Regions from separate parts of the Ralstonia sp. SA306 genome, predicted to be linked through region 1. Evidence: predicted binding sites of a transcription regulator. Region 1 holds the regulator's gene; each other region holds the start of a gene.

Evidence for each region. Region 1 encodes FNR, which switches genes on or off when oxygen is low (the NO sensors DNR and NnrR bind a similar motif). Its sites were predicted from a motif close to TTGATNNNNATCAA; they were not measured.
Region 2: the regulator FNR is predicted to act here: its motif matches at 1,729-1,742, upstream of M1D44_RS00415 (OmpW/AlkL family protein).
Region 3: the regulator FNR is predicted to act here: its motif matches at 1,364-1,377, upstream of M1D44_RS04040 (oxygen-binding di-iron domain-containing protein).

What each region holds. Positions count from the first base shown of each region.
Region 1 is NZ_CP096451.1:1,738,147-1,748,451, reverse strand. Features, by position in the region: gene ccoP (cytochrome-c oxidase, cbb3-type subunit III) at 1-332, shown strand, start outside; gene ccoG (cytochrome c oxidase accessory protein CcoG) at 329-1,792, shown strand; gene M1D44_RS08390 (FixH family protein) at 1,819-2,046, shown strand; gene M1D44_RS08385 (hypothetical protein) at 2,043-2,297, shown strand; gene fnr (fumarate/nitrate reduction transcriptional regulator Fnr) at 2,319-3,047, opposite strand; gene M1D44_RS08375 (sulfite exporter TauE/SafE family protein) at 3,229-3,972, shown strand; gene scpB (SMC-Scp complex subunit ScpB) at 4,459-5,304, shown strand; gene M1D44_RS08365 (pseudouridine synthase) at 5,397-7,181, shown strand; gene rimP (ribosome maturation factor RimP) at 7,388-7,876, shown strand; gene nusA (transcription termination factor NusA) at 7,873-9,348, shown strand; gene infB (translation initiation factor IF-2) at 9,411-10,305, shown strand, end outside.
Region 2 is NZ_CP096451.1:71,488-81,792, reverse strand. Features, by position in the region: gene M1D44_RS00425 (glutamate synthase-related protein) at 1-573, opposite strand, end outside; gene M1D44_RS00420 (transposase) at 838-1,563, opposite strand; gene M1D44_RS00415 (OmpW/AlkL family protein) at 1,813-2,487, shown strand; gene M1D44_RS00410 (deoxyguanosinetriphosphate triphosphohydrolase) at 2,707-3,873, opposite strand; gene aroB (3-dehydroquinate synthase) at 3,893-4,999, opposite strand; gene M1D44_RS00400 (shikimate kinase) at 4,996-5,568, opposite strand; gene pilQ (temperature dependent type IV pilus secretin PilQ) at 5,707-7,866, opposite strand; gene M1D44_RS00390 (pilus assembly protein PilP) at 7,869-8,414, opposite strand; gene M1D44_RS00385 (type IV pilus inner membrane component PilO) at 8,411-9,070, opposite strand; gene M1D44_RS00380 (PilN domain-containing protein) at 9,073-9,705, opposite strand; gene pilM (type IV pilus biogenesis protein PilM) at 9,716-10,305, opposite strand, start outside.
Region 3 is NZ_CP096451.1:846,791-857,095, reverse strand. Features, by position in the region: gene M1D44_RS04045 (DEAD/DEAH box helicase) at 1-1,185, opposite strand, end outside; gene M1D44_RS04040 (oxygen-binding di-iron domain-containing protein) at 1,437-2,252, shown strand; gene M1D44_RS04035 (TetR/AcrR family transcriptional regulator) at 2,236-2,946, opposite strand; gene M1D44_RS04030 (AMP-binding protein) at 3,148-4,851, shown strand; gene M1D44_RS04025 (acetyl-CoA carboxylase family protein) at 4,866-8,189, shown strand; gene M1D44_RS04020 (branched-chain amino acid ABC transporter substrate-binding protein) at 8,215-9,492, shown strand; gene M1D44_RS04015 (MBL fold metallo-hydrolase) at 9,508-10,305, opposite strand, start outside.

The sequences.
Region 1 (10,305 bases):
ACCAGGCTGTCAACGTGGCCAACTACGTGCGCTCGCTGTCGGGCTTGTCTTACGACCCGATCAAGGCAGCGCGTGGTGAACCGACGTTCAAGTCGGTCTGCGCGGCCTGCCACACGGCAAGCGGCAAGGGCAATCAGACACTTGGCGCACCTAACCTGACCGACCGCGTCTGGCTGTACGGCAGTTCGGAAGCAACCATCGTCGAGACCATTCTCAAGGGTCGTGACAACACGATGCCGGCGCACGAGAACCTGCTCTCGCCGGAGAAGATCCGCATGCTGGCGGCCTATGTATGGGGTCTGTCGAATAGCAATACGAGTCACGCGCAATGAGCGACAAAGAACCAGCCTGGCGCCCGATGACGCCCGCCACTGCGGCGGCGGGCGCCGAAGACGCACCCACCGAGCAGATGCTCTATGAGGTCCGGCGCAAGATTTATCCACGCGCCGTGACCGGCGCCTTTGCGCGTTGGCGCGTCTGGCTGGTGCTGGCCACGCAAGCCATCTTTTATGGCTTGCCGTGGTTCCAGTGGAACGGTCGCCAAGCAGTGCTATTCGACTTGGGCGCACGCAAGTTCTACCTCTTTGGCCTCGTGTTGTGGCCGCAGGATGTCATCTATCTGACGTTGCTGCTGGTGCTGTCGGCGCTGGCGCTGTTTCTATTTACGGCGGTGGCGGGGCGGCTCTTTTGCGGCTATGCCTGTCCGCAGACGGTCTACACCGAGATTTTCATGTGGATCGAGCGGCACATCGAAGGAGATCGCTTCGCGCGCATCCGCCTCGACGGTGAGCGTTGGAGCCTGCGAAAATTCCGCCTGAAGGCCGCAAAACATTCGGCTTGGATCCTCATCGCGCTGTGGACGGGCTTCACCTTCGTGGGCTTCTTCACGCCAATCCGCGATCTGGGCATGGAGACCTGGACGCTGTCGCTCGGTCCTTGGCAGACATTCTGGATGCTGTTCTACGCATTTGCGACGTGGGGCAACGCCGGTTTCATGCGCGAGCAAGTCTGTCGGTACATGTGTCCCTACGCTCGTTTCCAGAGCGTGATGGTCGATCCCGATACCTATGTTGTGACTTACGACACCCAGCGCGGCGAGCCGCGCGGCAGCCGTTCGCGCAACGCCGATTTCGAAGCTCAGGGTCTGGGTGCTTGCGTCGACTGCAGCATCTGCGTGCAGGTGTGCCCGACCGGCATCGACATCCGTCAAGGGCTGCAATACGAATGCATCGGTTGCGGTGCTTGCATTGACGCCTGTGACCAGGTCATGGACAAGATGCGCTACCCGCGCGGTCTGATTCGCTACACGTCAGAACGCGCGATGCTTGATCGGCTCAGCCCGAAGGAAGCCCGGCGACATCTGCTGCGTCCGCGTGTGCTGATCTATACCGGGATCATGCTGGTGCTCTTCACCGGGTTCATCGTGGCGTTGGCCATGCGGCAGCCACTCAAGGTTGACGTCATTCGTGATCGTGGTGCACTGGCGCGTGAAGTGGATGGCGGCAAGATCGAGAACGTTTATCGCCTGCAACTGATGAACGCCTCCGAGCACCCCATGCGCGTGACCATCACCGCAGAGGGCATGCCGGAACTGGACGTGGAAGGCGGTCGCGGCGAGTCGACCACATTGGAACTGCCGCCGGCGGCTAACCGACTGCTGCCAGTGCGCGTACGCCGGCCGGCCGACGATGCCGCCCCCGGCTCGCACAAAATCCGTTTCGTCATCCATGCAGACAGCGGTAGCGACAGCCTCGTACTGCGCGAACCGTCGAGCTTCATCGTGCCGCGCTGATGCGGCATCCCCAACAGGAGGCAACGATGCACGCAACGCAATCTTCCGCACAGGCCCGTCCTTGGTGGCGCGAGCCCTGGCCGTGGCTGCTGATGGCAGGGCCGTTCGTCGCCATGGTCGGCTGCGGCGTCACAATCTGGCTGGCGGTGTCGCATCCCGACGCTGTTATTCATGACAACGTCGTGCGGCGCGGTTTGGTCGTTGAAAAGACGGTCCTCACGCCGGCGCATGCCATTCACACGGAGGCCCGATGAAGCGTCGATTGCTGATGTGGATTCTGTGGCCGGCATTTCTGTCGGCCGCGCTGGCTGAGCTGGTGGTCTTCGCGGTGGTCGACCCCGCAGACCTGCGTTTTTTCGGCGAGCAGATCACGGTGTCGGCCCAAGCGGTCTACACCGTGTCGTTCTTTGTGTTCTGGTTGTTGTGCGGATTGTCGAGCGCGCTGACGCTCTATGTGTCACCGGGCATTGGCAAGCTGGAAGCGCATGAACACCCGCTCGTCTGAGCGGGCGCCATGGAGGGCAGCTTAGGCCGCCTGACCGCTCATGACCTGGCGCAGGCCGGCCAGGTCGATCAGCTTGACGTGGCGTTGGCGGATCTGGATGAGACCCGCTTCGGCAAAGCGCGAGAACAGGCGGCTGACCGTTTCGAGCTTCAGGCCAAGATAGCTGCCGAGTTCTTCGCGGCTCATCCGCAGGACAAACTCGGTCGACGAATATCCACGCTGGGCCGAACGCTTCGAGAGGTTTAGTAGGAACGCTGCGAGACGCTCCTCCGCACGCATGGAGCCCAGCGTGAGCAGCATCAGATGATCCTGCGAAATCTCCTTGCTCATGATGCGCAGGAACTGATGCTGCAGCGAAGGCAGCCGGCGCGAAAGGTGCTGCAACTCGTCGTAGCGCACCACGCAGACTTCGGTATCTTCGAGCGCGGTGGCGTCCGACACGTGGCGCATGTCGCCAATGCCATCGAGCCCGACGATTTCACCCGGCAGGTGGAACCCCGTGATCTGGTGTCGACCGTCTTCAAGCGTCAGATGGGTTTTGAGCGTGCCGAAACGAATGCCATAAACCGCTTCCAGCGGCTCGCCCAAGGAATAGAGCGATTGCCCCTTCTTAATGCGGATGCGCTCGCTGACCAAATCGTCCATCTTGCGCACGTCGTCCGAGTTCATTCCCACCGGCAGGCAGATTTGCCCTAGTACGCAGGTGGAGCAACGCGAGGCTTGATCGGTAAGTGCGATTCGAGTGAGCACGGGTGGGGGCGACTGAATTTCGGGAAAGTGAAATGAGTAATTCTTGTGATGCTGCTGCAGCTTATTATAACGGCGACCTTCTTGTCCTCGGACATTTCCGATGCGGCAAAACGCGTCGATTACGCTTAGTTCGCAACAGTAAAACGAAAACCTTGGTCCATATCAAGAGAGCGTCAGAAAGATGAGTGCCGCAGCGCTTCTGAGCGTTTTCCTGATTGCATTGCTCGGTGGTGTGCATTGTCTGGCGATGTGCAGCGGTATCGCACTCGCGGCCGAACGTGGAGCTGTGGCGGTGCGGATCGTGTCCCGTCGCCGGCTATGGTTTGAGCAGGTCGTCATGCATGCCGGCCGGCTGACCACCTATGCGTTGCTGGGCGCAATCATGGGTGCGATGGGCGCGACTGTCTGGCGCCAGCAATGGCTGCCGATTCAACGCGGCTTGTTTGCCTTCGCTAGCGCATTGCTGGTCGCCTACGGGGTTTTGCTGCTTGTTCGTTCCGCTGGGGATGCGTGGCGCAGTGTGTGGCTTGAGCGCTTGCTTGGCCGCGTGGCAGGTGGCCTGTCTCGAGGGGCCGCCACGCTGGGAAGTAGGCTGCAACGTCAGTCGCCGTTACTACGCCGCTATCTCACTGGCATGGCCTGGGGGCTGGTGCCGTGTGGCATGGTCTACGGCGCATTGGCTGTGGCGTTGTTGGCGGGCAACGCCGCCTCCGGGGCCGTGGTCATGCTCGCTTTTGGTGCCGGTACGCTGCCCAACCTGCTGATGATGTCTGGTCTGGCTGGGTGGCTGCGCGGGCTGTCGCGCCAGCGATGGGCGCGGGGCGCGGCCGGCATCGCCATCGCCGGGTTTGGGGTCTGGGGGCTGGTTCACGCAATCTGGTTGCCAGAGATGCTTAACGCACACGGATTCTGTCTAGTGCTGTAGGTGTTTAAGGCGCGCGGAAATTGCCATCCGGCCTGGGATGGGTGGCTAGGGCATCTTCCCGGTTGCGGCGTTGCTGGAAATTGCCCTACAATCGACAACAATTCGATTCGCCACCCGCGCAAATCAACAATCCCAAGCGCGGCGCCAAGCGATGCCATCCAGCGGTAGAGTCACCCTGGACAGTCGATTCGGGCAGGCTGCCGTTCTTCTTGGTAGTCGTCCGGTGCAGTATCCGTTCCCATGGCGGCGGAAGAAATTGCCCTTGTGGTGCCTGACCGGCACCGGATCAACTCGCTCCTCCGGCCCTACTTTACGGGCACAACCACTGCGTTTTGGTGCAGAGTCCAATTGAATTAATTGGCCTTCGCGTGCCGGGCCCGGGCGGGCAACAGCATTCAGAAATGCCGCGTGCTTCGCGGCGGGACGACAAACCTCAAGCGTGACGGCGACTGGCCGCGCGCGAGCAATGACGAGCCGCTCAACCCGATGAATACCCAAGAGGCGAAGATCGTCCTCGAAACCGCGCTGATCTGCGCGCAGGACCCGTTGCGAGTCAATGACTTGCGCAAGCTGTTCGACGAAGATGTTTCCGCAGACACCATCCGTGTGCTGCTCGAAGAGCTGCGCCAGGACTGGTTGAATCGCGGTGTCGAACTGGTCGCGCTGGCCTCGGGCTGGCGCCTGCAGAGCCGCCCGGAAATGCGCGTGTATCTCGATCGCCTGCATCCGGAAAAGCCGCCAAAGTATTCGCGCGCCGTGATGGAAACGCTGGCGATCATCGCTTATCGCCAGCCGGTCACCCGCGGTGATATCGAAGACATTCGCGGTGTGACGGTCAACACGCAGGTCATCAAGCAGATTGAAGACCGCGGCTGGATCGAGGTCATCGGTCATCGCGACGTGCCAGGCCGCCCTGCGCTGTATGCGACGACCAAGCAGTTTCTCGACGACCTTGGCTTGCGTTCGCTGGACGAACTGCCGCCGCTTGAAGATGCCCGCGCCCAGGCGCAGGCGAGCCTGCTGGAGCAGGGCGCCATCGAATTCGAGGGCGGTGCAATTGCGGTGGAAGAGCTGACGGCGATGGTCAACGACGCGCCGGAAGGTGCTGAGAGCGTAGCGGCTTCGGTGGAGGACTCTGCCGGATCGCCCGTTGCCGAGGCTTCCGTCGAGGCAATTGCTGAAACGCCAGCGCAGCCCGTTGAGGTTGCGGCGGGTGGCGAGCCAGCGCTGGAAACCGAGTCGCAAACAGTGAATGCGATCGAGGTTGCAACTGAAGACGAGTACAAAACACCGATCGAGCCGCCTGCGGCTCCCGCCAATGAACATTCGTGACGCCATGCCCGCCGCACAGTCGGTGCATGGTCTGAACCCCTAGATTTTTTGAAGACGTTGTGAGCACCCAGTCAGACTCCATGGATACACGTATGCCGGCCGACGCCGACGCTCAGCCGCCGCGACAAGACGGCGGTGATGGGACTGAGGCCGCGCCTCGTCGCAAGGGATTGCGCCGAGGCTTGCGCAACCTTGTGGCTTCGCGCCGCCAGCAGCAGGACGGCCGCCCTGAGGGGGAAGCTGCTGAGGCGGGTAGTGCGGACGCCGGCCAGCCTGCGCAACCGCGCAAGAGCCGCGCGCCACGGGCACGCAAGCCGAAAGAAGCGGCTGGTGAGCCGGCGACCGTTGCCGCAGAAGGTGCTGCTCCGGCAGAACAGGCGCCAGCAGAAAGCCAGGGGGAGCGACGTGGTCCGCGCGGCCGTTTCGGCAAGAACCGTCGCCGTCAAGGCGAAGGCCAACCGGCGGAACGCGCCGAGCGCAGCGAACGTACGGAAGGCGCTGGCGGCAAGAATGCCGGCGGTCGTGGCAAGCAGCCGAACCACAATGGCAAACCGCAGGGCAAGGCTGGCGGCCAGACCCAGAATCGAGGGGGCAAGGGGCTGAAGAGCGGCAAGGGCTCCGAAGACGTCTTCCAATACGTGATTTCCGGCGCGTACGATTCGGAGGTTGACGCTGGAGGTGCATCGCAGCCCCCCAAGGTGCGCGAACTGACCTCCGACGACGACGCTCCCAAGCTGCACAAAATCTTGGCTGATGCCGGGCTTGGCTCGCGCCGCGACATGGAAGACCTGATCCTGCAAGGTCGCGTCTCCGTGAACGGCCTGCCGGCCCACATCGGCCAACGCATTCTCGCGACCGATCAGGTGCGCGTGAATGGCAAGCTGATCCAACGCAAGCTGCCGAACAAGCCGCCGCGCGTGCTGCTGTATCACAAGCCGGCCGGTGAAATCGTGAGCCAGTCCGATCCGGAAGGCCGGCCGACCGTGTTCGACGCGTTGCCACGCATGAAGACGGGCAAGTGGGTTGCAGTCGGCCGCCTCGACTTCAATACCGAGGGCCTGCTGATTTTCACGACCTCCGGCGATATCGCCAACCGGTTCATGCACCCGCGCTATGGCGTTGAGCGTGAATACGCGGTGCGTACGCTGGGTGAGCTGGCCGAAACTGACCGTCAGAAGCTCTTGCACGGCATCCCGCTTCAGGACGGCGAAGCCAACTTCCTGCGCTGCGTCGATGGCGGCGGCGAAGGTGTCAACCACTGGTACCACGTCGCCCTGACCGAGGGGCGTAACCGCGAAGTGCGGCGCATGTTCGAGGCGGTCAACCTGACCGTGTCGCGCCTGATCCGTACGCGCTATGGCAGCTTCGTATTGCCACGCGGGCTTAAGCGCGGGCGCTGGCAGGAAGTGTCGGCCGACGATGTGCGTACGCTGATGGGTACGCTGGGCATGAAGGTGCCGACGGCCAGTTCTGGCGGTGGGCAAGACCGCCAGGGCAATCGTCGCCGTGGGCCCGCGCCGGTGTTGATGGGGCCGATGTCGTCCGGTTTTGCGGGGGAAGCCAACTTCCAGTCGCGCGGTATGGGCGTTGAGAACGGTAATCGCGCGCAACCCGCGCAGCGCCGTCCGTCGAGCCCGCGTCAGCCCGATCCGATGCAAACGTCCATGGGCTACATCAATGTGGGTGGTCCCACCACGCTGACAGCGCGCACCCGTATGGGTGAGCGCCCGAATGGCCGCGGCGGCGCGGCCGGCGGCGGTGGTATGCGTGATGGCAATCGCGCGCCCGGCAGCAAGCGCCCCGGAAAGAGTGGTGGTGGTGTCCCGAGTGGCAATAAGGCGCCGCGCGGTGGTAGCAAACGCGGCGGTAAGCGTTAAAAATGCGGGCGTTGTGTGCGGCGTTCGTCGCAACGCCCCATTTTGTGGCGGCTTCTAGGCAATTTTTGCGTTTTGCCTCGAAACGTATTACAATGAGAGTCTAATCAAAAGTCATCCTGCAGAAGATGGGCGAATGATATGGGCGTTGCGCCCATTTTTTTTTGCTTCCGCAGGTTGGTCATACCGGGAAATTCTTCAGGAAAAACGTGCATTTGACTGATCTGATTGAGAAAACCCTCACCGCCATGGGTTACGAGCTGGTGGAAGTGGAGCGCGCGCCCGCCGGGCTGCTGCGCGTGTATATCGATCAGGCAGAGAACGGCATCGTCATTGAAGATTGCGAAAAAGTGAGCCATCAGCTCACGCGCGTGTTCGAAGTTGAAAACGTCAACTACGAACGGTTGGAAGTGTCGTCGCCCGGGCTGGACCGCCCGCTGCGCACGCTGGCCGACTTCACGCGCTTCGCCGGCCTTGAGGTCAAGGTGACGTTGCGCCTGCCGGTGGGCGGGCAAAAGAATTTCACGGGAATCATTCAGGCTCCGACGGGCGAGCCAGGCCAGGAACGAATCGGCCTTGAGTTTGAGGGCAAGGAAGGCCCCGCGCTGCTGGAATTCACGCTGTCGGAACTCGACCGCGCCCGGCTGGTGCCTGTGCTGGACTTCAAAGGAAATCGAAACAAAGGGAACAAGCAATGAGCCGCGAAGTTCTGTTGCTCGTCGATGCGCTTGCGCGCGAAAAAAACGTCGACAAGGATGTGGTGTTCGGGGCGTTGGAGGCCGCATTGGCTTCCGCGACCAAGAAGCGCTTTGAAGAAGACGTGGATGTGCGCGTGGCGATCGACCGTGAGTCGGGCGAACACGAAACCTTCCGTCGCTGGCTCGTCGTTCCCGACGATGCAGGCCTGCAGGAACCGGACAAGCAGATTTTGCTGTTCGAAGCCAAGGAGCAAAATCCTGACCTCGATGTCGACGACTTCGTCGAAGAGCAGATCGAGTCGGTCGAGTTCGGCCGCATTGGCGCGCAGGCGGCCAAGCAGGTGATCCTGCAACGCATTCGCGATGCCGAGCGGGAGCAGATCCTGAACGATTACCTGGATCGTGGCGAGAAGGTCATGACCGGCACGATCAAGCGCGCCGACAAGAAGGGCCTGATCGTTGAAACCGGCCGCGTCGAGGCGCTGCTGGCCCGCGACCAGATGATCCCGAAGGAAAATTTGCGCACGGGCGACCGCGTCCGCGCGTACATCTTGAATGTCGACCGCACCGCACGCGGCCCGCAGATCGAGCTTTCGCGCACCTGCCCAGAGTTCCTGATCAAGCTCTTCGAAAACGAAGTGCCGGAAATGGAACAGGGCCTGTTGGAGATCAAGGCCGCCGCGCGCGATCCTGGCGTGCGTGCGAAAATCGCGGTCGTTGCGCACGACAAGCGTATTGACCCGATTGGCACCTGCGTTGGCGTGCGCGGCACCCGCGTGACGGCTGTGCGTAACGAAGTTGGCGGCGAGGCTGTGGACATCGTGCTGTGGTCGGAAGACCCGGCGCAGTTTGTGATCGGTGCGCTGGCGCCGGCGCAAGTGCAGTCCATCGTCGTGGACGAGGAAAAGCACAGCATGGACGTGGTGGTCGACGAGGAAAACCTCGCCGTGGCCATCGGCCGTAGCGGCCAGAATGTTCGCTTGGCGTCGGAGTTGACCGGCTGGCAGATCAACATCATGACGCCGGCAGAGTCTGCGCAGAAGCAGGCAGAAGAAAGCTCAGTCGTTCGCCAGTTGTTCATGGCGAAGCTGGACGTGGACGAAGAGGTTGCAGACATCCTGATCGAAGAGGGCTTCAGCTCGCTCGAGGAAGTGGCTTACGTGCCGCTGCAGGAAATGATGGAAATCGAAGCGTTCGACGAAGACACCGTCAACGAGCTGCGCAACCGCGCTCGGGACGTGCTGTTGACGATGGAGCTGGCGAAGGAAGAAAAGGTCGAGAAGGTATCGCAAGACCTGCGCGACCTCGAGGGGCTGACCCCGGAGCTGATCGGCAAGCTGGCCGAGGGGAACATCCAGACGCGTGACGACTTGGCCGAGCTGGCCGTGGACGAATTGGTCGAGATGACCGGCGTCGACGAAGAACAAGCCAAGGCGCTGATCATGAAGGCGCGTGAACACTGGTTTTCGTGAGTCGCATAAGCGTTGATCGTTTATCGCAATTCTCACTGAAACCAAGCATCGAAAGGGTTTGAATGGCAAGCACAACAGTTGCCCAACTCGCTGGCGAATTGAACCGTAGCGCATCAGCGCTCCTGGAACAATTGCAAGCCGCGGGCGTGCAAAAGGCGACGCCGGAAGACGTCATCACCGAATCGGACAAGACCCGACTGCTCGACTATCTCAAGCGAGCACACGGCAGCGCCGAGGATGGCGCGCGCAAGAAGATCACGATCACCAAACGCGAAACCAGCGAAATCCGCCAAGCGGATGCCACCGGCAAGACGCGTACCGTGCAAGTGGAAGTTAAGAAGAAGCGCGTGCTGGTCAAGCGTGATGAGCCGAACGCGGCACAGGCTGAATCGGAGGCCGCAGAAGCTGCACCGGTGGTCGATGCCGAGGAAGTTGCGCGTCGCGAGGAAGAACAGCGCCGCCAGGCCGAATTGCTAGCCCGGCAGGAAGCCGAGCTGAAGGCGCGCCAGGAAGCGATGGAGCGCGAGGAGGCTGAGCGTCGCGCCCGCCAGGAAGCAGCGGAAGCCGAGCAGAAACGCCAGGCTGAACTTGCTGCCAAGAAGGCGGAAGAAGAAGCCGTTGCAGCCCGCGCTGCCGCTGAAGCGTCGGACGAAGCCCCGCGCCGCAAGGCCGAGGAAGACGCCGCACGTCTGGCAACCGAGCGCGAAGCCGCGCAGAAGGCTGCTGACGAAGCGCGCGTTGCTGCCGACAAGATCAAGGCCGAGGAAGACGCCGCTCGCAAGCGTCGCGAAGCTGCTGAAGCCGAAGCCCGCGCCATCCGCGAGATGATGAGCGCCCCGGCTCGTGTGCTGAAGACGCCCGCCGAGCGTAAGGCTGAAGAGGTCAAAAAGGCCGAGCAGTTGGGCACGCTGCACAAGCCGGTCAAGCCGGCTGGCGAAGCACGCCCGGCTGCGGCTA
Region 2 (10,305 bases), 1.7 Mb from region 1:
CTTGAGCTTGAGTGCCTGGATGGCGTGGCTGGCAGTCTTGCGGATCACGTACAGCTTCCGCTCCAGCGCGTCGGTGGTCATGATGTCGCGCCCGCGCCCGATGAAAATCTGGCGGATCACCGGCTCGGTCTTCTGGACCGTCGGCGACATCGGCATGGTCTTGTCGACCGGAACATCGCGCCAACCCAGCACGACCTGGCCTTCCAGACGCACGGTGCGCTCGAGTTCCTGTTCGCAGGCCAAGCGCGACGCGTGCTCCTTCGGCAGGAAGATCATACCGACGCCGTATTCGCCGGCCGGCGGCAGGTTGATGCCCTGCTTCGCCATTTCTTCACGGAAGAACTGGTCGGGAATCTGCAGCAGGATGCCCGCGCCGTCGCCCATCAGCGGATCAGCACCGACCGCGCCTCGGTGGTCGAGGTTATGCAGGATGCGCAAACCCTGCTGGACGATCTCGTGGCTCTTCTTGCCCTTGATGTGAGCGACGAAGCCGACGCCGCAAGCGTCATGTTCATTGGTCGGGTCGTACAGACCCTGGGCCGACGGTGCGGCGGGGAAGGAATGTTGTTCCACGGCGATCTTCCGAGGTTGTGGGTACTTCGCGCCGTCGTAGAAGGCCCTCGCGATCGTGCGGATGCGGTGGCAGACAAGCAATGGCGCGCCGCACCATGAATGCGGGGTGGAACGAATATAAAAGAGCAGCCTGTAACAGGCAAAAGTTTTTAAATGGGGTCGGAGTAAATTAATAAATGCACGACAACAGTGCGGGTTTATTAGTGGGGACAGATTAAATTCGAGCGCAGTGATGAGGCTGTGCGTGACGGCCCCGCCACCCTACTATTCAGTGCGCGCGCTGTCCTCCGCGCCCACTTCTGCGGGTTGGCGAGGCGGTCGCCCCTTCGGCAGGGGCGCAACGCGGCGGCCGCCGGCGCGCGCCAGTGTCGCGAGAAACGCCTCGTTTCCGAGTGGCCAGCCGCTGTGCACATGCTGGCGAATCTGCGCAAGCTGGTCTGAACCCAGACCTTCATGCCACAACGTTCGATAGCGCGATTGGCGTTCGAAAGGCGTGTTGCCAAGACGCCAGTAGCAATAGTGGTCACTCACCCACGGAATGGATTGAATACCCACATGATGCCGATACGTGCTCCATCGGTCGTCTTCCGGCGTGCTGACCAGGCCCGCGCGCACCGCGTTGGATTCCACATACAACAGTATCGGCAGCACCCATTCGGTCGGGTCCAGTACGGTCGAGCGGAAACGCCCTTCCCATAGCGTTCCGCTGCGATCAGCGGCGGCGTTGAAGTACCGCGTATAGCGCCGTCCGACCGCCTGCAGCGTGCGCGAAAGGCTGTCCGCCACCTTGGGCGTTCCCACCAGATGGACGTGATTCGGCATCAGCGAGAAACCATGGACGGCGAAGTCGTGCTCGCGTGCGGCCATGCGCAACGTATCGAGATAGAACGCGTAGTCGTCGTCGCCGCGAAAAACGATCTGGCGGTTGTTGCCGCGCTGCAACACGTGCACAGGGACATCGGTGGGACTGAGGCGAGGCAGGCGGGCCATGGAAAAGACATGCGGCGAAAAGCGCCATCGTAGCCCGAAGCCGACGAATCTGTCCCCACTTTTCAGTGGGCAAACGCTTGCATGCCGGTTGTCGTCGAGGGGCGACGGCAGAGTTTGCGTGCCGTCAAATCGGTGGCCCTACGCGCTATCGACGACAGGGAGAACTTGATCCCGAGCAAACCGGCCAAGCGACTTCCCCGCGAGACTGGCTCCCATCACATCACGAGACGACACGAGAGGGAGCGATTCATGGCTTTTCACCGCCTAGCCGCTGTTGCTGTAGCCGCCGGAATGCTTGCCGCCGGATTCAGCCAAACCGCCTTTGCGCAGAGCACGGATTTGGCGCCGGCCACCGGCAACTGGATGGTGCGTCTGCGCGCCGTCAATCTGACAGCCGCCAACAAATCCGACGCGGTGCCCGCACTGGCCATTCCGGCTGACGCCATTCAGATCAACAACAAGGTCCTGCCCGAGCTGGACATCTCGTACTTCTTTACGCCACACCTCGCGGCCGAACTGATCCTGACCTACCCGCAACAACAGGACGTCACGGTCATGCAAAGCGCGCTGGGCGGCCCGACCAAGATCGGCAGTTTCCGCCACTTGCCGCCCATCCTGACGATGCAGTACCACTTCACGCCCGAGTCGCGCTTCAAGCCGTACGTGGGCGCTGGCATCAACTACACGCGCATCTCGAATGTAAATCTGCAGGTGCCCGGCGTTGGTTCTCTGGACCTGAGCAAGAACAGCTTCGGCCCCGCGCTGCAGGTCGGCTTCGACTATCGCCTGACCGAACGCCTCTACTTCAACGTCGACCTGAAGAAGACCTGGATCAGCGCCGACGTGAAGATGGCCGGCCAGACCATCAGCAAGGTCAAGGTTGACCCATGGCTGCTGGGCGTCGGCCTGGGTTATCGCTTTTAAGGGAGGGCGATCAGCGAACTGACACTGTCCTGATCGCCTTTTACCGACGTGCCGCAGGGGCCGTCGACGGCGGGGGCGCTCGTCGGCGGTGGTTGGCGCGTTCGGCCCGGCATGCGTTGGGGCGGCCGGGCATTTTTTTTGGGCGTTTGATTTTGATCTGGTTTCAGATCGCTTGGGAGCCAGGCGATCGGATAGCGGCTCGACCGTTACTGCCGTTACTCAAACCGCATCCACGGCAAAGATGCGGCGATGCTCCTTGATGGCGTAACGATCCGTCATGCCAGCGATGTAATGCGCAATCCAGCGCGGCTGCTCTTCGGGGTTGGCTTTCGCCTGGTACTGCGGCGGCAGCAGGCGCGGGTCTTCCATGAAGACGCGGAACAGATCGTCGATGATGCGGCGCGCCTTCGCGGCCATGCGCATCACGAGGTAATGCCGATACAGGTTGTCAAACAGGAAGCGCTTGAGCGCGCGCGCCTCTTCACGCATCGGCTCGGAGAAGGCAACGAGCGCCGGCGCGGCACGCACATCATCGATACATTGCGGCGCAACGTCAGCAATGCCGGCACGCGTGGTACCGATCAGATCGACGATCAGCGCGTTGATGATGCGGCGAATGGTTTCGTTGATCAGGCGCCGGCCGCTGACATCCGGGAACGCGGCCTCGGCTTCACGCCGGTGGATAGCCCACAGCGGTACGCCTTCGAGTTGCTCCAGCGTAATCAGGCCGGAGCGCAGGCCATCGTCGATATCGTGGTTGTTGTACGCGACCTCATCAGCGAGATTGGCAAGCTGGGCTTCCAGCGAGGGCTGCTGACCTTCGAGAAAGCGCCGCCCCAGGTCACCAAGCGTGGCCGCGTTATTGCGCGAGCAATGTTTGAGAATGCCCTCGCGCGTCTCGAACGTGAGGTTCAGGCCATCGAAACCGCCGTAGCGCTCTTCCAGCCGATCGACCACCAACAAGCTCTGCAGGTTGTGTTCGAAGCCGCCATACGGCTTCATGCAGTCGTTGAGCGCGTCCTGCCCAGCGTGGCCGAATGGCGTGTGACCCAGATCGTGTGCCAGCGAAACCGCTTCGACCAGGTCTTCGTTCAGGCGCAGACTGCGCGCAATCGAACGACCAATCTGCGCGACCTCCAGGCTGTGCGTGAGCCGCGTCCGGAACAGGTCGCCCTCGTGGTTCACAAAGACTTGCGTCTTGTATTCGAGGCGCCGAAACGCGGTGCTGTGGATGATGCGATCGCGGTCACGCTGGAACTCGGTGCGCGAGGTGGAGGGCGGCTCGGCGTGCACGCGGCCGCGCGTCTGCGCTGAATGTGCGGCGTAAGGGGCGAGATGGCCTTCGAGGTCGAACGGCGCGGACGGCAAATCAAATCGGTCGTTCATCGGGCCATCTCGTCTTGCCTCAGGCGACGGGCGCTTCGGTCGGTGGTCGCAGCACGGCGTGCTGCAAGGTGGCGCGCAAGTCGGCATCGGGCACCGTAGTCACGAACGCCTGGCCCAGCTTGCGCAGCAACACGAATTTGATCTCGCCGGCTTCGGCCTTCTTGTCGACGCGCATCAGCTCGATGAAGCGATCGACGCCCAGGTCCGGTGCCACCACCGGCAGATCAGCCGCACGCGTGAGTGCAGTGATGCGGTTGCGCGTGTCGATATCGATAAAGCCCAGGCGATGCGACAGGTCCGCCGCCATCACCATGCCGCAGCCGACGGCTTCGCCGTGCAGCCATTCGCCGTAGCCCAGGCCAGCCTCGATGGCGTGGCCGAAGGTATGGCCGAAATTGAGCGTGGCACGCAGGCCGGTTTCGCGCTCGTCCTGCGCCACGACGGCCGCCTTGATGCGCACCGAGCCCCGCACGGCTTCGGACATCAGGTCGGCATCGCAATCGTTGAGACCCTTGATGTTCTGTTCGATCCAGGCGAAGTAATCGGCATCGGCGATTGCGCCGTGCTTGATGACCTCGGCCATGCCGGCAGCCAGCTCGCGCGCAGGCAACGTGCGTAGCGTATCGATGTCGGCCAGCACCACCTGCGGCTGGTGGAACGCGCCGATCATGTTCTTGCCCAGCGGGTGGTTGATACCCGTTTTGCCGCCCACCGAGGAATCGACCTGCGACAGCAGCGTCGTCGGTACCTGAATGAACGGCACACCGCGCATGTAGCAGGCCGCGGCAAAGCCGGTCATGTCGCCGATCACGCCGCCGCCCAGCGCGATCAGCGTGGTCTTGCGGTCTGCACCGGTCGTCAACAGCGCATCGAAGATCCGGTTGAGCGTGTCCCACTTCTTGAACGACTCGCCATCGGGCAGCACAACCGTGTCGACGGCCTTGCCAAGCGCGCGAATGGCTTCTTCGACCTTGGCCGCATACAGCGGCGCGACGGTCTCGTTGGTGACGATCACGGCACGCGCGCCGCGAATGTGGGGGGCGAACAACTCGGCCTTGGACAGCAACCCCGAGCCGATATGGATCGGATAGGCGCGATCGCCGAGGTCAACATCAACGGTAATCATGACTGAGGGGAGACTTGCGAGGAGGTGGAGGCGCCCGCAGGCGGCGCCACAATGCCGGCCACCTCGAGTTGCATCAGCACCATATTAACAAGCTGGGCGACGGTGGGCTTGCCCGTTTCGATGACAAAGTGCGCCACATCACGGTATAGCGGATCCCGGATCGCATGCAGTTCTTCAAGCTTGGCACGCGGGTTTTCGGTCTGCAGCAGTGGCCGGTTCTTGTCGTGCCGCGTGCGCAGGTACAGGTCATGCGGATTGGCGCGCAGGTAGATCACGGTCCCGCGCTCGCGCAGGAGCGCGCGATTCTCGGCACGCAGCACCGCACCGCCGCCCGTGGCGAGGACCACGCCATCGCGCGAGGTGAGTTCGTCGATCATGTGGGTTTCGCGATCGCGGAAACCCACTTCGCCCTCGTGCTCGAAAATGATCGGCACACGCACGCCGCAGCGCGCTTCGATCTCATGATCGGAGTCGAAGAACGGCAGATCGAGCCGACGCGCCACCGCCCGGCCGACCGTGGTCTTGCCCGCGCCCATCAAGCCGACGAAAAATACGTTGGAAACAGACAAAATCGCGTGAAATCAGGAATTTGAGCTTGATTGTAGTGGCATTTGGTCACCATCCCGCACAAACCCGGCAGCAGGACACAAAAAAGCCCGGCGCTCCACTCAGGAGGCCGGGCTTTCAGATCGCGATACCGCCGCCGATTACTTCAGCGACAGTTGATCGGACAGCACACGCGGCGTCAGGAAAACCAGCAGCTCGGTGCGGTTGTTGATCTTGCTCGTGCTCTTGAACAAGTTGCCCAGCACCGGAATATCGCCCAGCAACGGCACCTTGTTGATGTCGGTCCGCTCGTTCTGCGTGTAGATACCGCCGATCACGACCGTGCCGCCGTTCTCGACCAGCACCTGCGTCTGTACGTGTTTGGTGTCGATGGCAAAGCCGTTGGTGGTCTGGATACCCACGCTGTCCTTGTTGACGTCCACATCCAAGAAGATGTTGCCATCCGGTGTGATCTTGGGCGTCACTTCCAGCTTCAGGTTGGCCTTCTTGAACTGCACCGAAGTCGCACCGGAAGAGGTCGCCTGTTGGTACGGAATTTCAGTACCTTGCTCGATCAGCGCCTTGATGTTGTCTGCAGTGACCACGCGCGGGCTCGAGACGATCTTGCCGCGACCATCAGCTTCCAGCGCAGACAGCTCCAGCGCCAGGAAACGGCCGGCACCGGCATTGAACAGACTCACGGCCACGCTGGCTGCATTCACGCCGTTGATGCCGTTGGCGGGGAAGCTGATCGCCGGGCTGTTGTCCCACGTGGCGCCTTGCGTAACCGGCGACACCACGTTGGTGTAGGTGTTGCCGTAACCGGCGCCATTCGTCTTGGAGGCAAAGCCCAGCTTGGCACCCAGGTTGCGACTGAACGTGTCGTCCGCCTCAACAATGCGCGCCTCGATCATCACCTGACGAACCGGGATGTCGATCTTCTGGAGGAACGCCTGCACCTCTTCGAGCTTGCTCGGGATGTCGGAGACGAACAGTTGATTCGTACGCGTATCCGCCGTGAGCGAGCCACGCTTGGACAGAATCCGCGAAGTCGCGGCGCCACCGGCTGCACCGCCCGCACCACCTGCGGCACCAGCACCCAGCAGCATGTTGCGCACATCCCCAGCGTTCTGATAGTTCAGTCGGAACACTTGGCTGCGTAGCGGCTCCAGCTCGGTCACTTGCTGTTGCGACTCCAGCTCGGCCTTTTCCTTCGTGGCCAGTTCACCACGCGGGGCCACCCACAGCACGTTGCCGTTGCGACGCGACGCCAGGCCCTTCGAATCGAGCACGATCTGCAGTGCCTGATCCCACGGCACATCCTTCAGACGCAGCGAAAGGGTACCCGTCACGCTGTCGCTGGTCACGATGTTGAGATTCGTGAAGTCGGCGAAGACTTGCAGCAACGAACGCACATCGATGTTCTGGAAGTTCAGCGACAGCCGCTCACCACGGTAGCCCGGGCCGGAAATCAGCTTGTTCGGGTCTTCCTTCGTCGGGCGCACTTCCACCACGAACTGCGTGTCGGTCTGGTACGAGCTGTACTGCCAGTTGCCACGCGGCTCGATGATCAGACGTGCGCCAGTGCCGTTATCGGTGGCACGCATGGCCTGCACGGGCGTGCCGAAATCGCTCACGTCGTAGCGACGACGCAGCGACTGCGGCAGCGTCGCACCGACGAAGTCCACCACGAGGTTCTGGCCTTGCTGGGCGATGTTGATCGCCGAGTTGGCAGTCGACAGGTCGACCACCACGCGGCCGGCAAGATCCTCGCCGCGGCGGAAGTCAACGTTGCGCACCGCCGGGCGCTCGGCGCCTGCGACGGGTGTCGGGGCCGAGAAGGTCGGCGCTGCGACTGCCGCCGCCACCGGCGCAGCTTGCAGCGTCAGCACGTACTGGTTACCGCGCACTTCCGACTTGTACTGCGTCTGGCGCGACAGATCGAGCACGACGCGGGTACGGTCGCCGATCTGCACGACGTTCGCCGAACGCAGCAGCTTGCCGCCATATTGGTAATTGGCGCGGCCTTGCGCGAAGGTCGCCCCGAAGAAGTCGATGGCGATGCGCGCAGGCTGCTGCGTGCTGAACTCCACCGGCTTCTGCGTCGGCGCGCTCTTGAGCGTGACCGTCACCACGGTGGATTCACCGGCCGTGGCCTGCTCCACCTTTTCGATCGTGTTGCCGGAGACTGCCGCCGCAGGGGCTGCCTGCTGAGCGACGGCCTGACCAGCCAACATGAACATGCACAGCGAAAGCCATGCCACCGCGCCCCCCCGGGCCACTCGGGTTGCCTGCGACAGGCCGCCCTTCACAAGACGCATCGTCATTGCGCGCTCTCCTGAACTTTCAGGGTCGTCATTTTTTCTTTCCATTCGGTCGTGCCTTCGCGCACCAGCTCACGCAGGGTGAGTTCCTGGTCTCCGATGCGGACGATGCGACCATAGTTTTGTCCGATGTACTGCCCCACATGCACATGCTGCGTCTTGTCCCCGACAGACAGGACGGCTTCCGTCTCGCCATTGCGCTTCATCGTCCCGACCAGCTTGAAGGCTTCCAGCGGATAGTCTTCCAGCGGCTCGCGACGGCGATTCGGTTCCGGCGATTCGTTCTGCGCGCGCGAAAGCTCTGCCACCTTCTGCACGCTGAACGGATCAGTCTGCTTGGTGGTCGTGTATTCGCGCGGCGCGTAAGGCTTGGGCTCAGGCAGCGGCTGCACGGTCGTACTGACGCTCTGGCGCGCTTGCTGCATCCATTGCTGCAATTCATCGTCTTCGCTCGCGCCGCAGGCCGTCAGCACGACGGCCAGGCACAGGGGCGACAGACGCAGAACGTGCGACATGCGGCGACGGCTCATGGTGCGGCCCCTCATTTGGCGCCTCCCTTGGCAGCGGCATTCGCTTTGCGCTGAGCCGCTTGCTCATCCGCGTCGAGTGCCCGGTAGGCCTCAGCGCGCGTTTCCATCACCATGCCGCCATCCTTGGTACCCGTCAGCGAGATGTTCTGCAGCGTAACGATGCGTGACAGCGCCGCCACGTCGGCAGCAAACAGCGCCATGTCGTGATAGCGGCCATTCACCTTCACGGCGACCGGAATCTCAGCGTAATAAGGCTTGATCACGGCGGCAGCGGGGCGGAACAGGTCGAAGGTCAGGCCACGCGCGATACCGGCATGGTTAACGTCGGCCAGCAGCGCGTCCATTTCGGTTTTGTTGGGCAGTTGCAGCTCAAGCTTGGCGACACGCTGCTCCACCTCGGCCTTCTGCTTGCGCAGCGCTTCGAGGTTCACCACCTGTGCGAGCTTGCTTTGGTATGCCGACTTGAGGTTGTTCTGTTCGGTACGCTTGGCGTCCCGCTCGTCAAACTTGCCGCTCCAGTAGAACTGCCAACCCAATCCGATCACCAGCACGGCGGAGAGAATCATGAACAGGATGCGCGGCGCGATCGGCCACGTTTCCGGCTCATTCAGGTTCAGGCCACGGAACTGGCTGACCAGGTCTTCCAGCGAAATTTCGGTCGAGAGCGCCATGGTTATTTCCCCGCCGTGGCCGCGCCCGGCTTGGCCGGCGCTACCGGCTCGGCCTTCCATTGGAAGCGAATCGTGAAGTTGAACAGGCGGCGCTGTTCCTTCAGGTTGTTCGTCATGGTGGTGGCCACCGATTCACCCAGCTCGGCGTGATCCAGCCAGGGCACCGCACCAAGGTTACGCAGCAGGTCCGACACGCGTTCGTTGGACTGCGCCACACCCGATACGGTGTAACGCTCGCCATCCTGCTTGAGCGAGGTGAGATAGATGCCGTCCGGCACCTGGCGCACCAGTTCTTCGAGCAACTGCACCGGGCGGTTGCGCTGGTTCTGCAGGCTTTCCACCGCTTGCTGACGTTGCAGGAGGTCGTCGATGTCCTTCTTGAGGGTGTTGACCTCAGCGATCTGCTTGTCCATCTCCGCGTTTTTTTGCGTGAGGATGTCGTTGATGCGTTGCGCCTCTTCGGTCTGGTGATCGATCACCATGCCACCCAGGAACACCACCACAGCGCCCGCAACGGCAGCGCCGCCCAGGCTCATGAAGACTTTCTTGCGCTTACCGGCACGCCGCTCTGCGTGATACGGCAGCAGATTGACGTTCGGGAGCGCATTTACGGCATTCGCGCTTTCATTGGCCATCGTCGACTCCTTATTGCAGCCCGCGCAGGGCAAGACCCGCGCTGACGATGTAGGCCGGCAGATCGCGCTGCAAATAGCGCGCATTGACGTTCTTGGCCGCGCCCATGTTCGCGAACGGATTGGCCAGCGTCGTATTGATCTGCGTCTGTTGCTGGATTGCAGTCTGCACACCCAGCAGCGATGCGTGACCGCCCGAGAGCACGATCTCGTCCACGCGGCCGACGCTCGAGGTCGACAGGAAATTCTGGATCGCCTGACCGACTTCCATGGCCAGCGTCTCGAGCGAGGGCTTGAGCAGCTGGCTGCGGTATTCGTCGGGCAGCGTGTTCTTCCGCTTCTTCACCTCGGCCTTGAGTAGATCCAGGGAAAACAGACGCGAGATGCTTTGCGTGAGCTGGTCGCCCGAGCCGGACATCGGCTGGTCGTACAACTCCTTCCAGCCTTGATAGAACAGTGCGTGCGAGCGTGCACCGCCCAGGTGGAACATCGCCACGACGGGCATGTCGCGCGTCTCGGTTTCGGTGGCGTCCGGCTTGACGGCCAGCATGTGCGTCATGGCGCGCTGGATGGCGTTCTCTTCCACATCCATGACGATCGCTT
Region 3 (10,305 bases), 890 kb from region 1:
ATCGAAATCGGCTAGTTGTTCGCGCGGCAAATTGCGCTTAATCAGCTTTTCGATGTCGGCCAGGAAACGCTCATCGCCCGGGGCGAACAGCGACAGAGCGTCACCGGAGGCGCCTGCACGACCCGTGCGGCCGATACGGTGCACGTAGTCTTCTGCGTTGAACGGCAGGTCGAAGTTGATCACGCACGGCATCTGCGAGATGTCGAGACCGCGCGCCGCCACGTCGGTGGCGACCAGCACATCCACGGTACCTTGCTTGAACGCTTCGAGCGTTTGCATGCGCTCGGTCTGCGTCTTGTCGCCGTGGATGGCGTTGGCGTTGATGCCTTCGCGCTCCAGGGCTCGCGCCAGGCGCGAGCAGCCGATCTTGCTGTTGGAGAACACGATGCACTGGCGTGGCAGGCCTTGCTCTGCGCGCTGACGCAGCAGGTGCACGAGCGCGGCCTGCTTGTGGTTGTCCGGCACGGTGTAGATGACCTGGCGGACGTTTTCTGCAGTGGCGTTGCTGCGCGCCACTTCAATGGTTTGCGGATGACGCAGGTAGCTGGCGGCCAGCTTCTTGATCTCGGGCGAGAACGTGGCCGAGAACAGCAGCGTCTGGCGGTGCGCCGGCAGCAGATTGATGATGCGCTGCAGGTCGGGCAGGAAGCCCATGTCGAGCATGCGGTCGGCTTCGTCCAGCACCAGCATGCGCACCTGCGACAGGTTCACGCTGCGCTGCTGCACGTGATCGAGCAGACGGCCCGGCGTGGCAACGAGGATTTCCACGCCGCGGCGCAGTTGCTCCGTCTGCGGGTTCATGTCGACACCGCCGAAAACGACCGCGCTGCGCAGCGCCGTGTACTTCGCGTACTTGGCAACGTTGTCGTACACCTGGTCGGCCAGCTCGCGCGTGGGCGTGAGGATCAGCGCTCGCACCGGGTGGCGCGCAGGCGATGCGCTCGTATTGGCGTCGGGCAGCAGGTTGTGGATGATCGGCAGCGAGAAACCGGCGGTCTTGCCGGTGCCGGTTTGTGCGGCGCCCATGACGTCGCAGCCGGCAGTCACCACCGGGATGGCGGCAGCCTGGATGGGCGTGGGCTTGGTGTAACCGCTTTCGGTCAGCGCGCGGAGGACGTCCGGATGCAGGCCGAAGCTGTCGAATGTCACCGATTCATTGGCCGGCGCTTCTGACGCTTCAGACATCGTTGCAGTATTCATAGGGGGAGATGCGGCATGCCGGTTGGCATGGCGGCGCGCCAGACCCAAGCGGAAAACCCGCGTGCGGCTCGCGCAAAGCGTTAAAGATCAAGAGTTTATCACGTGAGACCCAGCCGGGGCCGGATGATCGGCCACCCAGGCCAATGCCGGCGTCACACCGGCCTTGACACGGATCAAGTGTGGCGGCCACGCCCTGCGCGACCATCGGAGCATTCCAACCGCGCCCGCCCTCTCCCATGGTCACGACGCTCTATGAAACGCCCGAGCATGTCTGCCTGATGTTTTCCGACCTGGTCGACGATCACGACGACCTGCCGGTGCAGACAAACCAATTCCTGATCGTCGATCACGGCCACGGCGCGCTGATCGACCCAGGGGGTCAGATGACCTACAACGCGCTGTTTTTGGCGATGAACCGGTACTTTTCGCCCAAGCAGCTCGACTACGTGCTGGCCTCGCATGCAGACCCAGATATCGTCGCCTCGGCGGGACGGTGGCTGACGAGCTCGAGCTGCGACATCCTGATCTCGCGCGTGTGGGAGCGTTTTCTGCCGCATTTCTGCACGGTCGGCAAAACCGAGGGCCGCATCGTGCCGATCCCGGATACGGGCATGGCGATTCCGCTGGGGCAATCACATCTGCTGGCGGTGCCGGCGCATTTCCTGCATTCCGAGGGCAACTTCCAGTTCTACGATCCGGTATCGCGCATCCTGTTCTCGGGCGATCTGGGGGCGTCGATGGTGCACGCCAACGTGGCCGCCAAGCCCGTGGAAGATTTTGACGCGCACCTGCCGCTGATGGCGCCCTTCCACCGCCGCTACATGAGCGGCAACCGGGTGTGCCGGCTATGGGCGCAGATGGTGCGCGGGCTGGACATCGAATGGATCGTGCCGCAGCACGGCCAGCCGTTTCGCGGGCCAGCCATGGTCAAGCGGTTCATCGATTGGGTGGAAACGCTCGATTGCGGCATCGACCTGATGACGCCGGAGATCTTCCGCCTCCCCGTCTTGCCGAGCGCAACTGCTGGCGCGGCGCTCAGGACGCGGGTTTAGTTGCTGGGCTTGGGGCGGCCGGCAGAATGATCTTCATCATGGCGCTCGACAACTCGTGCGCCAGCACGCCGGCGTCAATGCGCGATGGATCGTGCCACGTGTACATGAAGCCCATCACACCGCCCATCGAGTGCGCGGCGACGCGCGCATCGCCAAAGTCGAACACGCCGGCGCGCTTGCCCTCATCGAGCAGCGCATAGAGATCGCGGTAATACGCCCGCGACATGCCGTGCAGCCATTCCACCGTTTCGGGGCGCAGGTATTGCCGATCGCGATACGTCAGTGCTGCGGCGTAGTGGCAGTCGATGCAACGGCGAGCCATTTCCAGCAGACACGCCTGCAGGCGCTCCCGCACGGGTAGGGCCTGATCGGCCGTTTCCCGGATCGCCGACAGACAGTCCTGCGCGGCCTCGCGGCACAGAATGTCGAAAATCTCGTACTTGTCGGTGAAGTAGTAGTACACCGCCGGTTTGGTCACGCCCAGCGCGTTGCACAGGTCGCTCATCGTCATGCCGGCATAGCCTTTGGTGAAGAAGAGCTGCGCGGCTGTGTCGAGAATCTGCCGGCGGCGGGCCTCCTGCCGCTCGGCGATGTGCGGGCGCGTGGCCGGCGGTGCGACGCCGGGGGCTTCGGGCGCCTCGGTTTCAGCAGACGGTTGCACGTCGGAAACGGCGGATTTGCGGACGGTGGACATGGCGCATATTTTCGCATGTCGCCCGCGTATGCGCCGTGGCATACGCGCATCTTGGCGACATCATCGCGCTCAAATGCTTGACGCATCAAAGAACGCTTTCTATATTCTTACCCGTTGGTATAAAAAATTACTTTCCAGTATAGATAGTGCGGCGCCGCCGTGCGCACGCACTGCACAATCCAACGGAGACAAGCTTTGTCGATGGACGAGTCCGAGTATCTCGGCCGCGTTCGCGCGCTCTGGGCGCGCGCATGGCCGGTCGATACCCCCCGCGAGCCGCATTACCCGATCGGGCGCGCTGCCCTCACAGACTATCTGCGGCACTGGGCGCGCACCACGCCAGACAAGCCGGCCATCCACTTTTACGGGCACGACACGACGTTCGCCCAGCTTGACGATCTCTCCGACCGTTTCGCCGCGCTGCTCACGCAACACGGCATTGGCGCGGGCGACCGCGTTGCGGTATTCCTGTCCAACTGCCCGCAATTCAATGTGGTGTTCTTCGGCATTCTCAAGCTGGGCGCCGTGTATGTGCCGATCAGCCCGCTATCGCAGCGAGCGGAGTTGATGCATGCGCTGAGCGACGCCACACCGCGGGCCATCGTCACGCTGGATCGCCTCATGCCGCTGGTGCGTGACGTGCGCGCCGAAACATCGATCGAGCACCTCTTCGTCACCCGTTACGCAGACGTGCTCCCCGCACAGCCGACGCTGCCGCTCCCGGCAATGCTGACCGAGCCGCCGCTGACCTGCGGCGATGCAATCGACTTGTTGCCCGCATTGGCTCAGACCACGCCGATCCCTCTCCCGCCTGGTTCGCTTGATGCGGTTGCTGCGCTCAACTACACCGGCGGCACGACGGGGCTGCCCAAGGGCTGCATCCACTCGCAGGGTGACATGGTGGACATGGCTGCCGCGTTCTCGGCCGTATCGCTGCGCGCGGATGCCGACACCGTCATGCTCAGCTTCTATCCGCAGTTCTGGATTGCCGGCGAAAACACCGGGCTGATCTTCCCAGCCTTCCTTGGCGTGCCGCTTGTGCTGCTCGCTCGCTGGGATGCGGAGGCCTTCATGGCTGGCGTGCAGCGCTACTGCGTGACCAACGGCTCGATGCTTGTCGACAGCGCGGCCGAGGTGATGGCGCATCCTCGTGTGCATGCGTATGACTTACGTTCGCTGCGGCATACGGGCGTGTCGTCGTTCGTGAAAAAGCTGAACCCCGAGTACCGCCGTGCATGGCGCGAACTGACCGGCTCGATGATGGCCGAGAGCGCCTGGGGCATGACAGAAACGCAGACCTGCAACAGCTTCACGGTCGGCATGCAGGACGACGATTTCGACCTGCGATCGCAACCGATTTTCGTCGGGTTGCCGGTGCCGGGCACCGATTTCAAGATCTGCGATTTCGACACGCACGAACTGATGCCGATCGGCGCCGAAGGCGAACTCTGCGTGCGCACACCGACGCTGCTCAAAGGCTACTGGAACAAGCCCGACGCCACGGCGCAAACCCTGCGCAACGGCTGGTTCCACACCGGCGACATCGGCTGCATCGACGAACAGGGTTACGTCCACTATCTCGGCCGCCGCAAGGAGATGCTCAAGGTCAACGGCATGAGCGTCTTCCCGGCGGAGATCGAAGCCATGCTCGGCAAGCATCCGGCCATCCTCGGTTCTGCCGTCGTGGGCCGCGCCGACGAACAACGCGGCCAGCTTCCCGTCGCCTTCGTGATGCTGCGGCCCGAGGCCGTCGGCACATTGGATGACGCCGCCCTTACCAATTGGTGTCGCGAGAACATGGCTATCTACAAGGTGCCCGTCGTGCGCATCGTCGACACGCTGCCGCTCACGGCCACCGGCAAGGTGCGCAAGCAGGATCTTGCACCACTCGCTGAACAGCTCTAACCCACGCCTGCTCCATGACGTTTCGCAAACTGCTGATCGCCAATCGCGGCGAGATCGCCATCCGCATTGCCCGCGCGGCCGCCACGATGGGCTTGCCCTCGGTCGCCGTCTATTCCGAAGACGATTGCGACGCGCTGCACCCACTACGCGCCGATGAAGCCGTGCCCTTGCCTGGCACCGGCCCGCGCGCCTATCTCGACGGTGCAGCCATCCTCGCGGCTGCACGCGCCGTCGGCGCCGATGCCGTTCATCCCGGCTATGGCTTCCTGAGCGAGAACGCCGCCTTCGCCCGCCAGTGCGCACAGGCCGGAGTGCAGTTCATCGGACCGTCACCGCGCGTGCTCGACCTCTTCGGCGACAAGGCACGTGCGCGGGCACTTGCGCACGAGGCCGGCATTCCCATCGTCAGCGGGACGCAAGGCGCGACCGCGCTTGAAGATGCGCGCGCCTTCTTCGCCGCGCTGCCGCCCTCGCACGGCATGATGATCAAGGCCGTGGCCGGCGGCGGCGGACGCGGTATGCGCGCGGTGCACGATGCGCAGGCGATTGCCGACGCGTATGCGCGTTGCGTCTCTGAAGCCACCGCCGCGGGTGGTGGCCAACCGGGCAGCGGAGACGTCTATGTGGAAGCGCTGGTGCCTGCGCCGCGCCATATCGAAATCCAGATCGTTTCAGACTCACATGGCCACGTGATGCATCTCGGCGAGCGTGAATGCAGCCTGCAACGCCGTCACCAGAAGCTGATCGAGATCGCGCCCAGCCCCGCGTTGGACGACGCCCTGCGCACGCGCATCGCTGACGCTGCCGTCACACTCGCCAAAGCGGCGGGCTACAGCGGCATCGGCACGTTCGAGTTCCTCGTGGAAGGCGCGGGCACGCCGCACGCCACGTTCTACTTCATGGAAGCCAACCCGCGCGTGCAAGTCGAGCACACCGTCACGGAAATGGTGACGGGCGTTGACTTGGTGATGACGCAACTGGCCCTGGCGCAAGGTGCCTCGCTCACCGACCTGGGGCTTGCTCGGCCAATCGCACCGCGCGGCCATGCCGTGCAAGTGCGCATCAATGCAGAGACCATCGATGCGTCCGGACAACCGCATCCATCCACCGGCACGCTCACCGCATTCGAACCACCCAACGGCCCCGGCGTGCGCGTCGACACCTGCGGTTATGCGGGCTACCGTCCGAACCCGCGCTTTGATTCGCTGCTGGCCAAATTGATCGTCCACGCGCCGCACGGCACGTATGCGCAGACGCTGGCACAGACGTACCGCGCGCTGTGTGAGTTCCGCATCGAAGGACTGGCCACCAACAAGCGGCTGCTGCAAGACCTGCTGCACAATGCCGACGTGCAAGCCAACGCCGTGCACACGCAGTTCCTCGATGCGAAGCTCGCCGAGTTGGCCGCTGGCAATGGCGAAGCCCATCCCGCGCTGCACGCCACGTCGATCGCAGCCACTGACGTCACGCCTGCAACAGCATTCGTCGACGAGCTTCCTGACGACGCCGAAGTCCTCACCGCGCCAATGGATGGCGCGCTCATTCAGATCCACGCAGAAGCCGGTGCCACGGTCGTACGCGGCGAGGTGCTCGCTGTGATTGAAGCGATGAAGATGGAGCACGTCGTCATCGCGCCCGCGGCCGGACGCGTGCTGCAGGTCTGCGCTCAGGAGGGCGCAACGGTGCGCGAGGGCCAGCCGCTGGCCGTGCTGCAGCCCAGCGACGCGCAACATGACCACGCAACCGCCGACACCGAGATCGCCCTCGACCATATTCGCCCCGACCTGCAGGCCGTCATCGACCGCCATGCATTCGGCCTCGATGCAAACCGCCCGGACGCCGTTGCCCGCCGCCGCAAGACCGGCCAGCGCACCGCGCGCGAGAACATCGACCACCTGTGCGACGCTGGCTCATTCATCGAGTACGGCGCGCTGGCCATTGCGGCGCAACGCCAACGGCGCGCGCTCGATGACTTGATTCGCTCGACACCGGCTGACGGCATCATCACCGGCATTGGCACCGTCAACGGCACGCACTTCCCAGATCAGGATGCGCGCTGCATGGTGCTCGCGTACGACTACACCGTGCTGGCCGGCACGCAGGGCACCTTCAACCACAAGAAGACCGACCGCGCGCTGGAGTTGGCGCAGCAATGGAAGCTGCCCGTTGTGCTGTTCGCCGAAGGCGGCGGCGGCCGGCCGGGCGACACTGAAAAGCGCGGCGTCAGCGGCCTGGACTGCCCGACCTTCATTCACTTTGCGCGCCTCTCTGGGCTGGTGCCGACCGTTGGCATCGTGTCAGGCCGCTGCTTTGCGGGCAATGCCGCGCTGCTGGGCTGCGCTGACGTGATCATCGCCACACGCGACGCGACCATCGGTATGGGCGGCCCGGCCATGATTGAAGGCGGCGGCCTTGGCGTATACGCGCCCGAAGAGGTCGGCCCCGTGAGCGTGCAGGCGCCCAATGGCGTGATCGATGTCCTGGTCGACGACGAGACCGAAGCCGTGGATGTCGCGCGCCGCTATCTGAGCTATTTCCAGGGTCCGCTCACCAAGTGGGAAGCCGGCGACGTGCGCCACCTGCGCCACGCGATTCCCGAAAACCGCATGCGTAGCTATGACATGCGCGCCGTGATCGATGCGCTGGCCGATACAGGTTCCGTGCTGGAGCTGCGACAGGCCTTTGGCGTGGGCATCATCATCGCGCTGATCCGCATTGAAGGGCGCGCCTTCGGCTGCATCGCCAACAACCCGCGCCACCTGGGCGGCGCCATCGATGCGGCGGCCGCGGATAAGGCGTCACGCTTCATGCAGTTGTGCAACGCGTTCGATCTGCCCATCGTCTCGCTGTGCGACACACCGGGTTTCATGGTCGGGCCAGAAGCGGAGAAAACCGCCACCGTGCGCCACGTCAGCCGCATGTTCGTGACGGCGGGCAACTTGCGCGTGCCCTTCTTCACCGTCGTGCTGCGCAAAGGCTACGGCCTCGGGGCGATGGCCATGGCCGCGGGCGGTTTCCACGCGCCGTTCTTCACCGCATCGTGGCCGAGCGGCGAGTTTGGCGGCATGGGCATCGAAGGCGCCATCCGCCTGGGTTATCGCAAAGAGCTGGAAGCGGTGGAAGACCTTGCCGAGCGCGAGGCGCTGTTCCGCAAGATGGTCGATGCCGCCTACGAGGAAGGCCGCGCGCTCAACATCGCCAGCTATCTCGAGATCGACGCCGTGATCGACCCAGCCGATACGCGCCGCTGGTTGTTGCGGGGGCTGCAATCAACGCCGCCTGCGCAGCCGCGGCACGCGCGCGACCCAGCCACGCGCCGCTTCATCGACACGTGGTAGACGAGAACACACACAAGGAGGAGACATGCCCGCAGTGATTCGCTTTGCCCGTCCCTTGTCCGCGTTGGCTTGTGCCGGGGCGCTGTTGTTCGCACCGCTGGCGCACGCCGCAGACTCAGCGCCCATCAAGGTGGCGTTCATTGATCAGTTGAGCGGGCCGCTCTCGAATGTGGGCGAGCAGTTTCTGGCGAATCTGAAACTCGGCATCGACGACGCCAACGCACAACCGCAGGGCGTGCTAAACGGCGCCCGCTACGAGCTGTCGACCTATGACAATAAGCTGTCGGCACAAGACAGTCTGTCGGCGCTGCAAAGCGCCATCGATGCTGGGGCGAAGATCGTCTTCACCGGCGGCTCGGGCTCGTCCGTGGTGGCCGCCATGGTGGATGCGGCCACCAAGCACAACGAGCGCAATCCGACCAAGCGCGTGCTGATCATCAACTACGCGTCGATCGATCCCGACCTGACCGGCGCGCATTGCAGCTTCTGGCATTTCGCCACCGAGGCCAACACCGCGATGAAGATGCGCGCGCTGGCCAATTTTGTAAAAACGCAGCCCGATATCCGCAAGGTCTACTCGCTGAACCAGGACTACGCACACGGCCGGCTGTGGGCGTCATTGGGCAAGCAGATGATCTCGGCCGCGCGACCCGACGTGCAGTTCACCGGAGCGACGCTGCACCCGATTGGCAAGGTGAAGGACTTCGCACCTTACGTCTCGAAGGCCAAGGCGACGGGCGCTGACACGCTGCTCACCGGCAACTGGGGGCAAGACCTGAACCTGCTCATCAAGGCTGCGGGCGACATGAGCTATGACGTGCGCTATCTGAACCACAGCGGCGCAGGCGCCCCGGGCACCGTGCTGGCCGTGTCGCAGGCCAAGATTGGCAAGGTGACCTGGGTTGCGGAATGGACGCCCGGCAACGGCAACGCGCAACTGATGCAGATGGATGCCCGCGTGCGCCAGACGCCCGCCGGCGAGCACTTCGCGCCGCGCACCGTGTTGTCGGTCGAACTCGTAACAGACGCCATCCGCAAAGCCAATTCCACCGATCCGCTGAAGATTGCGCTGGCACTGGAAGGCATGCAGAAACAGAGCTTCCTGGGCGACGTCACGATGCGCAAGGTCGACCACCAGTTGCTGCTGCCGCAAGTGGTATCGACAATCGCACCGGTAGACGGAAAGACCGTCAAGGTCGGCTACGACGGCACCCAATGGGGTCACAAGACCGAGAGCACGACCCCGGCCAAAGACCTGGATCTGCCGACCACTTGCAAGATGAAGCGACCGGCAGGCGCTTGACGGACCAATCGGGGATCAGTCGGCGCGGTCCGTGCGCAGCGGGCCGTACTCGATCGGCACCCAGGCGAAGGCGTTGCCGTCGCGGCGCACATGCCCCAGGCCCGGGAACGGCAGATGTGCGCCGGCCACCCAGAGCTTGTCCCGCGCGGCTTCCACAAACAGCTTGCGTCGCGAGGCAACGGCGGCCTTCTTGTCGACGTCGTATTCGAACGCGACCTCGGGGTGCTGGAACTGAACCGCGTGGCTGTGCACGATATCGCCCCACACCAGCAGGCTGTGTCCCTTCGATGCAAACAGGTAACCGCTGTGCCCCGGCGTATGCCCGTTGGCGACCACCGAGCGCACGCCCGGCACCACCTCGTCGCCCGGCTTGAATTGCTTGAGCTTGCCCGTGGCCGCATACGGCGCGACCGAGTCGCGCGCCATTTTGAAGAACGGCTGCATGTCACTCGGTTTGGAAGCGGCAATCGTTTCGCTCAACCAAAAACCGGCTTCTGGCGCGGCCACATACACCTGCGCATTCGGAAAGGCCGGTTGGCCTTGCGGCGTCAACAGGCCGCATGCGTGGTCCGGATGCAGGTGCGTCAGCAGCACGGCGTCAATCTGCTCGGGCTGGTAACCGGACGCACGAACGTTGCCAGCCAGGCCGCCCATCGTCGGGCCAAAGCAGGTGCCCGAACCCGTATCGACGAGGATGCGCTTGGCTCCAGTATCGATCAGGAAGCCGTTCACCGCCGTCTGCATGCCCGGCGTGTTCGATACGAACATCCGCGCCAGCAGGCTCTGCACCGATTGCGCATTCAGGCCAAGCAA